Idiomarina loihiensis L2TR: one gene and its partner. The protein of the gene in region 2 interacts with the protein of the main gene of each other region in a pairwise test. Links are inferred from orthologs where the notes say so. Each region holds a gene or a part of one and is shown on either strand. Other genes may lie near its edges.

What was found.
Region 1: the proteins of IL_RS07705 (region 2) and IL_RS01645 interact in binary tests that used the Escherichia coli proteins (3 or more experiments, as listed by UniProt). The link is inferred for Idiomarina loihiensis L2TR from one-to-one orthologs.

Annotation. Positions count from the first base shown.
Region 1 is NC_006512.1:333,029-338,062, reverse strand. The notes cover bases 1,119-4,068. They hold IL_RS01645 (ATP-binding cassette domain-containing protein), read left to right. Parts: upstream 1,119-1,611; coding sequence 1,612-3,525; downstream 3,526-4,068. Other genes in these bases: cysQ (3'(2'),5'-bisphosphate nucleotidase CysQ), read right to left, coding at 3,730-4,068; IL_RS01640 (YheU family protein), read left to right, coding at 3,522-3,758; IL_RS01650 (YheV family putative zinc ribbon protein), read right to left, coding at 1,327-1,530; IL_RS01655 (bifunctional ADP-dependent NAD(P)H-hydrate dehydratase/NAD(P)H-hydrate epimerase), read right to left, coding at 1,119-1,306. Outside these bases: more of IL_RS01655, read right to left, coding at 1-1,118; more of cysQ, read right to left, coding at 4,069-4,542; ADP compounds hydrolase NudE, read right to left, coding at 4,554-5,034. UniProt on the Escherichia coli protein: Genetic data indicate it may be involved in ribosome assembly or function.
Region 2 is NC_006512.1:1,609,445-1,614,933, reverse strand. Bases 796-4,200 are described here. They hold IL_RS07705 (2-oxoglutarate dehydrogenase E1 component), read left to right. Parts: upstream 796-1,192; coding sequence 1,193-4,000; downstream 4,001-4,200. Other genes in these bases: odhB (2-oxoglutarate dehydrogenase complex dihydrolipoyllysine-residue succinyltransferase), read left to right, coding at 4,014-4,200; IL_RS07710 (succinate dehydrogenase iron-sulfur subunit), read left to right, coding at 796-1,081. In the rest of the region: sdhA (succinate dehydrogenase flavoprotein subunit), read left to right, coding at 1-355; more of IL_RS07710, read left to right, coding at 368-795; more of odhB, read left to right, coding at 4,201-5,489. UniProt on the Escherichia coli protein: E1 component of the 2-oxoglutarate dehydrogenase (OGDH) complex which catalyzes the decarboxylation of 2-oxoglutarate, the first step in the conversion of 2-oxoglutarate to succinyl-CoA and CO(2).

The DNA of each region.
Region 1 (5,034 bases), 1.3 Mb from region 2 along the record:
TTGCCGGAGAACCGCGGTCTATCAAACACCTTCCTCTGTCGGTTACCAGCAAAGATCCTGCACCTTTCAGTAATACCTGCGCACCGTATTTTTCGCGCAGTTTTGTTGCCGCAGCAAAACGATCCGACGCTATTTCGTCGGTCGTCATTTGCAGTAACCGTGCAGCTTCACCAGGGTGCGGAGTTAGTAATAATTTGGGTGAACGAACAGGGTTACTCGCTAATAAGTTTAAACCATCGGCATCAATAACTTTCAGCACATCGGTTTCCATCACTTGCGAAAAAATCTCCTGACTCCAGGAGCCTTGTCCCAGTCCGGGCCCCAAAGCAACAGCAGAAGCTTCTCGCAGCAGCGGCTCAAGAGAATCGGTTTCTTTTATGCCATGTACCATTGCTTCAGGCTGCGCTGCCGCAACAATTGCCTGCACCTGCGGATGACACGCCGCTGACACTTTGCCCGCTCCCGCACGCAGCGCCGACTGCATTGCCAGTATCACAGCTCCGGACATACCCGGCTGGCCACCGACAATTAGCACATGCCCCTGTTCACCTTTATGAGTGCAGCGTGAACGCGGCGCCAGCCAGCCACCAACCCGGCCGGCGTTGACTCTGAACCAGTTAGCTTCGTTTTGCTGTTTAAACGTGCTGCCAATACCTAAATCTTCAAGTTTTAACTCACCGGTGTGCTCTTGAGCCTTCCCGGTCAGCAAACCACGCTTTAACGCCACCAGACAGACGGTAAGATGAGCGCGAACCGCAGCACCGGGCACATGACCTGTATCAGCATTTAACCCCGACGGCACGTCCACTGACACCACCGGCGTCGTGCTGCCATTCACGCGCTGAACCCAGCTTACCGGGTCGCCCTCAAGAGCACGATTCAAACCCACACCAAATAAAGCATCAACCAACACATCAAACTGCTCGGGTGAGCAATCCAACAAGGGCTTTTCACTGCCCCCTTGTTCACGCCACGCAGCGCGGGCTTTGTGCGCGTCAGACTCCATTGGTTCCGGCAATTCAACATTGGGTTTGAGCGCAAAAACTTGCACCTGATAACCGGCTTTTTGAGCCAGCCGGGCGACAATATAGCCATCACCACCGTTATTGCCTTCACCACAACAGACCGCAATGCGTGCCGGTGCCGGAAAATACGACTGCAGCTGATGAAAAACGGCTTTCCCGGCCGCCGACATCAGTTGCGTCATGTTCATCGAGCAGGCTTCAGCGGCTTTTTGTTCGCCCTGCTGTACTTGCTCAACGCGATAAAGACAATTGCTAAAACGGCTGCCGTCGGTGTCTGTCATAATGGTTCCCTACAATTTGTTTAGTCTGGCTTAAACACCCCAATGACCTGATCAAACTGACGCTGGCTACCACCACCCTGCTCTTTAGGTTCACTAAACCGGTGCTTACATTGCACGCACTCAACTTGTTCGGTATCGTTTTCGATGAAGAGCATGAGTGTGTCCATGGCATCGCATTTGGGGCAAACGGCCCCGGCAATAAATCGCTTCTTTTCTCTAGCCACAACAGCTCCTGTGTTAGAATTGTGAGCAGAACACGTCTATGATACCGCAGCTGAACAGCTGTACAAAATGAAGAGTAGTTTATGATCCGTGCTGAAGCTATCACCTTATTGCGTGGCGGTGATGTTTTATTTGAAGACAGTGACTTACAAGTATTCCCGGGACATCGCGTTGGCTTAGTAGGCCGTAATGGCTGCGGCAAGTCCTCGCTGTTTGCCATGCTGCGTGGTGAACTCAGTGCCGACAGCGGTAATATTCACCTGCCAGCGGAGTGGCGAATTGCCAGCGTAGCCCAGGACACTCCCGCACTGGATAAATCCGCTATCGATTACGTAATGGACGGTGACGCCGAGTTTCGGCAGTTGGAAGCGCAACTCGCGCAGGCCGAAAGCGATAACAACGGCGAAGCCATTGCGCACTGTCACGACAAGTTGGCTTCCATCGGAGCTTATGATATTCAGCCCAGAACCGCCAGTTTAATGGCTGGCCTTGGTTTTACTCAGGAACAACTGCAACAGCCGGTAAAAGCATTTTCTGGTGGTTGGCGTATGCGCCTTAATTTGGCACAGGTACTCATAGCCCGCGCCGACTTAATGCTGCTGGATGAGCCAACCAACCACCTGGACGTTGATGCCATTTTCTGGCTGGAAAGCTGGTTAAAACAGTACGACGGAACCCTGCTATTGATATCGCACGACCGTGACTTTCTCGACTCGGTCACTACCGACATTACGCATATTGAGCATAAAAAACTGAACAGCTACCGCGGTAACTACTCTCTGTTTGAGCGGCAGCGCGCCGAGCACATGGCTCAGCAACAAAGCGAGTACGAAAAAGCTCAGGTTATGCGTCAGCACTTACAAGCTTACGTTGACCGTTTTCGTTATAAAGCCAGCAAAGCCAAACAAGCACAGAGCCGTTTAAAAGCTATTGAGAAGCTGCCTAACCAGGCACCACTACGCGCCGAAAGTGGTATCGACTTTCACTTTTTAACACCAGAGAAGCTGCCAAATCCACTGCTAACGCTGCGCGACGCCAAAGCTGGCTATGGTGACACCACCATTCTTGAGCAGATTAAGCTAAATTTGGTGCCGGGAACTAGGTTAGGCTTGCTTGGCCGAAACGGCGCCGGTAAATCAACGCTGATTAAACTGCTGGCGGGTGAATTGGAGCCGATGGCTGGTGAGCGGTTGGTTAACCCAGGTCTCAGCATTGGTTATTTTGCTCAGCATCAGCTGGAAACTCTGGACTTGGCAGCCTCAGCTCTGCTGCACTTGCAGCGCATTGATAAACAAGCGACTGAACAAAAGCTGCGTGACTTTCTAGGCAACTTTGGATTTTCCGGTGATCAGGCCACACGGTCGGTCGAACCCATGTCCGGTGGGGAAAAAGCCCGATTGGCATTAGCCCTCATTATTTACCAGCGTCCTAACCTGTTACTGCTAGATGAGCCAACCAACCACCTGGATCTCGGCTTACGGGACGCACTGGTTGCGGCTTTGCAGGAATACGAAGGCGCGCTAATTGTCGTTTCGCACGACAGACATTTGCTACGTACTACGGTAGATGAATTTTGTCTGGTTGCCGACGGCAAAGCAGAAACTTTCGACGGCGATTTAGATGCCTATCACGATTGGTTACAACAACAGGCGGCTAATGACAAACGTAGCGAGCAACCCGCTACTCGCCAACGCGATGACCGCAAACAGCAAAAACGCAAAGAAGCCGAAGCACGACAAAAAACCAAGCCTTTGCGCCAACAAATAGAGAAGGCAGAAAAGAATATTCATTCGCTGGAGCTGACGCTAGCCGATATTCACGAGCAACTGAGTGACAGCACCTTGTATGACGATGCCAATAAAGCCAAATTGCAAAAGCTGTTAGACCAGCAGGCACAGGCGCAAAAAGATCTGCAACAACAGGAAAACCTCTGGATGACAGCAGAAGAAGAACTGGCAGAATTAACAGAAGAATTGCAGCAAGCGGAGGATAAATGATCATTCCCTGGCAGGAAATTGATCAGGAAACCCTGAACAATTTAATGGAATCTATTGTACTGCGCGAAGGAACCGATTACGGCAGTCAGGAGCTCAGCTTTGAAACGAAAGTGGAGCAACTGAAGCAACGCCTGAAGTCCGGCGAAGCCGTCATTGTTTACTCTGAGTTGCATGAAAGTGTCGATGTAGTCAACAAAGACAGTGTTACCGGAAACGAGCCTGACGGGCAATAAAGACTTCTTCCCAGGGAACATTTTGGTCACCCAGAACTAAGAAGTTCGGGTTCAGCAGGCTAACCGTGCGGTTGTAGGTAATGGGCTCAAAGTTCTCATTCACTATGCGACCGCCAGCTTCTCCTACAATAACTTGCGATGCAGCGGTATCCCATTCTCCGGTAGGTCCCAGACGTAAAAAACAATCGGCTTTGCCCTCGGCAATAAAACAGGCTTTTAGTGAACAGCTACCCGTTGGTAAAGGCTGAATATCACGTTTTGTCTGCAAACGATTAAACACAGGCTCTCGTGCCTGTTGCCGACTTATTGCAATAATAATAGGGTCAGCCTGAGGGTCACTAAACTTGCGCACGCTTATGGACTGCTTTTCGTTCTCTTTTTGTTTAAAGGCGCCAGCACCTTTGCGAGCATAGTAAAGCGTTTCCCCGACCGGCCAGAAAATAACGCCAATGACAGGCTCGTTGTTTTCTACGTAAGCAATGTTGACAGCAAAGTCTCCGGAGCGGGAAATAAACTCCTGAGTACCATCTATCGGGTCGATAATAAAATAGGCTCTCCACTGACGGCGCTCATTATAGTCCTGATGCTCGCTTTCTTCAGAAATAACCGGAATATCAGGGAATGACTGCTTGAGTCGATCTTCTATTAGTTCGCTGGCAACAAGATCTGCGGTAGTCACTGGAGAATCGTCTTTTTTCTCGGCCGTTTTATAGTCACGCCGCTCGTACATTGACAGAATAACGCCACCTGCTTCGAATGCTATTTCCTTCAGTTTCTCCAGCATTGTTTCTGCCACTACTGTGCCTCACTCAGATTACGCAAAAGCATTAACAGCGCCGCAACACTTCGCGCTTCAGAAAAATCGGGTTGAGCCAGCAGGTTGTCAATATCGTTTAATGGCCAGGTCACTTTTTCCAACGGCTCAGGTTCGTCGCCCGGCAAGCTTTCGGGGTATAAATCGCGAGCTACGAAAACACTCATTTTGGCGGAGAAAAACTGAGGCGCGAGAGACACTTCCATTAAGAATTCAAGTTGACGGCTGCCGTAACCAACTTCTTCTTTTAGCTCACGCTGAGCAGCCTCTTCCGGGGTTTCGCCCGGGTCAATCAGGCCTTTGGGAAAACCGAGTTGATAGTCGTGAAGGCCTGCAGCGTATTCCCGAATCAGTAACAAAGTTTCTTCATCCAGGCAGGGAACAATCATCACCGCGCCGCGACCGCTGCCTTTCATGCGCTCAAACTGACGCTGCTCACCATTGCTAAATTTAAGGTCGACG
Region 2 (5,489 bases):
CTCGGTTTTCCGCGAAGGCGATTCAATGAAAGAAGGGCTTGCTGAGCTGCGCGAAATTCGCGAACGCCTGAAAAACGCCCGTCTTGATGACACCTCCAAAGAGTTTAATACTCAGCGCGTCGAGTGCCTTGAGCTAGATAACTTGATGGAAACGGCTTACTCAACTGCAGTTGCTGCCAGCTTCCGTACAGAAAGCCGCGGTGCTCACAGCCGTGCAGACTACCCGGATCGTGATGATGAGAAGTGGTTAGTACACACTGTTTATCGTCCTGAAAAGGAAGATATGGTGACGCGGGAAGTCAATATGGCGCCTAAACTGCGTGAAGCTTTCCCTCCGAAAGCTCGTACCTACTAAGTTGGAGGGTATATGAAAAAATACACATTTTCAGTTTATCGTTATAATCCTGATGTCGACAACGCGCCTCATATGAAAGAGTACACGTTGGAAGTAGAAGATAATCAGGATTTGATGGTGCTAGAAGCACTGATCAAATTGAAAGAACAAGATCCATCGCTGGCATTCCGCCGCTCGTGCCGTGAAGGTGTTTGTGGCTCCGATGGTATGAATATTAATGGTAAAAATGGTTTGGCTTGTATCACTCATTTGTCTTCTTTGAAATCAGACAAAATTGTGATTCGTCCGCTACCAGGCTTGCCTGTCATTCGTGATTTGATTGTTGATATGAGCCAGTTCTATCAACAGTACGAGAAAATCAAACCGTACCTTATCAACGATGACAAAACGCCACCAGCGCGTGAACGACTGCAGTCGCCGGAAGACCGTGCTAAGCTTGATGGTCTTTACGAATGTATTTTATGTGCATGTTGTTCATCTTCGTGCCCGTCGTTCTGGTGGAACCCAGATAAATTTGTTGGGCCAGCTGGTCTGCTGCACGCTTATCGTTTCTTAATTGATAGTCGTGACACAGCAACGGACGAGCGTCTGGACGAACTTGATGATGCCTTTAGTGTATTCCGTTGTCACGGAATCATGAACTGCGTTAACGTATGTCCAAAAGGGTTGAATCCAACAAAGGCTATTGGACACATCAAATCGATGCTTTTGAGTCGCGCTGTTTAACTCGTTAAATTGTCGCGCCAATTTGAACGGTTGATGTTGTGGATGGCCATCCCACAAAGGATGGCTATTTTTTTATAAAAACGGTTTATCTATTCAGGTGAAGGAAACGCAATGCAAGATGGTGTAATGCGTGAATGGTTAGAAACATCGCATCTAGCCGGTGGTAACGTTGCCTACATTGAACAAATGTTTGAGGCGTATCTGGATGATCCGACGGCAGTCAGTGATGAATGGCGTCAAATGTTCGATGCGTTGCCGAAGGATAATCACATTGTTGATACTAAACTCAGCGATGTCCGGGAGCAGTTTCGCCAGGCCGCTAAGAATAAGCTCAAGCAATCTCAAACAGGCAGCACGACTGCCGCAGATCAGAAGCAAGTTAAAGTTTTACAGCTCATTAATGCTTACCGATTCCGCGGCCATCAGCACGCCAACCTTGATCCTCTTGGTTTATGGAAACAGGAAACCGTTCCAGACCTTTCATTAAACTTCCACGATTTAAGCAAAGACGACTTAGAACGCGAGTTTAATGTCGGCTCTTTAGCTGTTGGCAAAGACACAATGAAGCTGAGTGATATTCACGAGGCGTTGGAAAATATTTATTGTGGCTCTATTGGTGCCGAGTACATGCACATTGTTTCAACCGAGGAAAAACGCTGGATTCAGCAACGGTTGGAGGGTGTTCTTGGAAAGCCCAAGTTTGAAAAAGAACAGCAGACTAAAATTTTAAAAGAGCTGATAGCCGCTGACGGACTGGAAAAGTATCTTGGGTCAAAATTCCCGGGAGCTAAGCGCTTTTCATTAGAAGGTGGCGACAGTCTGGTTCCGTTGTTGAAAGAACTCATTTCACGCTCTGGTGAGCAAGGTGCCAAGGAAGTCGTTATTGGTATGGCTCACCGAGGTCGTTTGAACGTTTTGGTCAACGTTCTGGGTAAAAAACCACAGGACTTATTTGACGAGTTTGCCGGCAAGCATGACAGCACAAAGGGCTCAGGTGATGTTAAATATCATATGGGCTTTTCTTCTGATTATGCGACCCCGGGCGGCGACGTCCACCTTGCATTGGCCTTTAACCCGTCGCACCTTGAAATTGTAAACCCGGTTGTTATGGGATCGGTTCGTGCGCGCATGGACCGCCTGAAAGACCCGGAAGGCAAAAAAGTGCTGCCTATTACCATTCACGGTGACGCTGCTGTTGCCGGTCAGGGTGTGGTACAAGAAACCTTTAATATGTCGCAGACACGTGCTTACCGTGTAGGCGGCTCTATCCGTATCGTGGTGAATAACCAGGTTGGTTTCACTACATCTAAACAGGAAGATGCGCGCTCTACTCAGTATTGTACTGACATTGCCAAGATGGTGCAGGCGCCAATTTTCCACGTTAATGCGGATGACCCTGAAGCCGTTGTTTTTGTCACTCAGTTAGCGCTTGATTACCGTAATGCATTTCAGCGCGACGTGGTTATTGATTTGGTTTGTTATCGTCGTCATGGACATAACGAAGCCGATGAGCCAAGTGCAACACAGCCGCTGATGTATGCAAAAGTTAAAAAACAACCCGTTGCCCGCGAGCTTTATGGCAAGCGTCTGATAGAGAAGTCGATAGTAGATGAAGACACAGCTAAGCAGTGGATGTCTGACTATCGTGATGCATTAGATAAAGGCGAAGTGGTGGTTGATGAACACCGTCCTATGCGTCAGCACTCTGTTGACTGGTCTCCCTATATTGGAAACGACTGGGATGTAGAGTACGACTACAAAGTTTCAGCAGACAAACTGAAAGACTTGGGTGAAAAAATCACTCAGTATCCGGAAGAAGACAAGCTGAATTCCCGTGTTGAAAAAGTTTATCAAGAACGTCTGAAAATGGCGAAAGGCGATAAACCAATGGACTGGGGTTTCGCTGAAACTTTGGCTTATGCCACCTTAGTTAACGACGGTACTCATATTCGTTTGACCGGTCAGGACAGCGGCCGTGGTACCTTCTTCCACCGCCACGCGGTATTGCATAACCAAAAAGATGGTTCTACCTATATGCCACTGAACAACTTAGGTTCAGAGCAGGGGCAAATTGAAATTTACGACTCGGTTTTATCAGAAGCCGCGGTTGTGGCCTTCGAATACGGTTACGCTACGGCTGAACCGCAGTCTTTGGTTATGTGGGAAGCTCAATTTGGTGACTTCGTTAACGGCGCTCAGGTGGTTATTGACCAGTTCTTAAGTTCTGGTGAACAGAAATGGGGACGTTTATGTGGTTTAACATTGTTATTGCCACACGGTTACGAAGGCCAGGGTCCAGAGCACAGTTCAGCCCGTCTTGAGCGTTTCCTGCAATTATCAGCTGATCACAACTGGTCAGTCTGTGTACCGACAACGCCTGCACAGGTTTTTCATATGATCCGTCGTCAGCACTTACGTCCGGTTCGCCGCCCGTTAGTTGTTATGACGCCTAAGTCATTGTTACGTCATCCGTTAGCGGTTTCAGAAATGGATGATTTAGCGGATCATGGATTCCAGAACGCGATTGGTGAAATCGATGATCTGAATCCGAAAAAAGTAAAACGCGTGGTATTTTGCTCAGGTAAAGTCTACTACGATTTACTGAAAGAACGCCGCGAGCGTGAACAAGAAGATGTTGCCATTATTCGTATCGAACAGCTGTATCCGTTCCCTGCGGAAGAAGTGGCAGAAATTATGAAAGATTATCAGCACGTTAAAGATTTTGTCTGGTGTCAGGAAGAGCCTCAGAACCAGGGTGCATGGTATAGCAGCCAGCATCACTTCTGGGCCGCAATTCCGAAAGGAGCTCAGTTGTCTTATCGTGGTCGTAGTGCGTCAGCCGCACCGGCGGTCGGATACATTTCAGAGCACAACAAGCAGCAGCAAAACCTTGTTGACGAAGCGCTAACCATTAAATAGGTGAAGATGAACCATGGCGATTGATATTAAAGTTCCTCAATTACCCGAGTCTGTTGCAGATGCAACAATTGCAACATGGCACGTAAAACCTGGCGATAAAGTGTCTCGCGACCAGAATCTGGTTGACATCGAAACCGACAAGGTAGTGCTGGAAGTGGTTGCGGAAGCAGACGGTGTTTTGGGCGAAATTACTGCCGAAGAAGGCACTACCGTAACAGCTGAAGAAGTTATCGGAAAAATTGAAGAAGGTGACGGTGCGTCGGCATCTGACGATAAATCAGACAATAAAGACTCAGACGACGACAAGAAGTCAGAGAAAAAAGAATCTGATTCTTCAGAAGACAAAGGCTCTGACAAAAAAGGTTCTGGCGAGAAAATGGAAGTTAAAGTTCCTCAACTGCCAGAATCAGTCTCTGATGCCACTGTTTCTACCTGGCACGTTAAAGCTGGCGATGCAGTAAAACGTGACCAGAACCTGGTTGATATTGAAACCGATAAAGTGGTTCTGGAAGTGGTTGCTCCGGCTGATGGCGTTTTAGCTGAAATTAAGCACGAAGAAGGCGCGACAGTCGGTGCTGATGACGTTATCGGTATTGTCGAAGCTGGTGGGTCTGCTGGCGGTAGTTCAAGCAAGTCCGATGACAGCAAATCTGAATCTTCTTCAGAAAGTAAAGACGATGACGGTGACAACGAAGTAGCGGGTCCTGCGGTTCGTCGTTTACTTGGTGAACACGGCCTTAAGCCAAGTGACGTTAAAGGCACTGGTAAGGGCGGTCGCGTCACTAAAGAAGACGTGGAAAAACACGTGAAAGCTCAGTCTTCTAAGTCTTCGGATAGCAGCAAACAGCAGTCTTCACAGCCAGCCGTTTCAGGTGACCGTGACCAGAAACGTGTACCAATGACACGTCTGCGTAAACGTATCGCTGAGCGTCTGTTGCAAGCTAAGAACGACACCGCGATGTTGACCACGTTTAACGAAATCAACATGAAGCCAATTATGGACTTGCGTAAGAAGTACAAAGACGTGTTTGAAGAAACTCACGGCACGCGTCTTGGTTTCATGGGCTTCTACGTCAAAGCTGTAACTGAAGCACTGAAACGTTTCCCAGACGTCAACGCATCCATTGATGGCGACGATATTGTTTACCACAATTTCTTCGATATCAGCATTGCGGTATCAACGCCTCGTGGTCTGGTAACTCCAGTTCTGCGCGACACTGACCGTTTAAGCATTGCGGATATGGAAAATGGTATTCGTGACCTGGCTATCAAAGGCCGTGACGGTAAGTTAACTATGGATGAAATGCAGGGTGGTAATTTCACCATTACTAACGGTGGTGTATTTGGTTCACTGCTTTCAACGCCAATTCTGAACCCACCACAAAGCGCTATTCTGGGTATGCACAAAATCCAGGAGCGGGCGATGGTGGTAGACGGTAAGATCGAAATCTTACCGATGATGTACCTGGCTCTTTCTTATGACCATCGA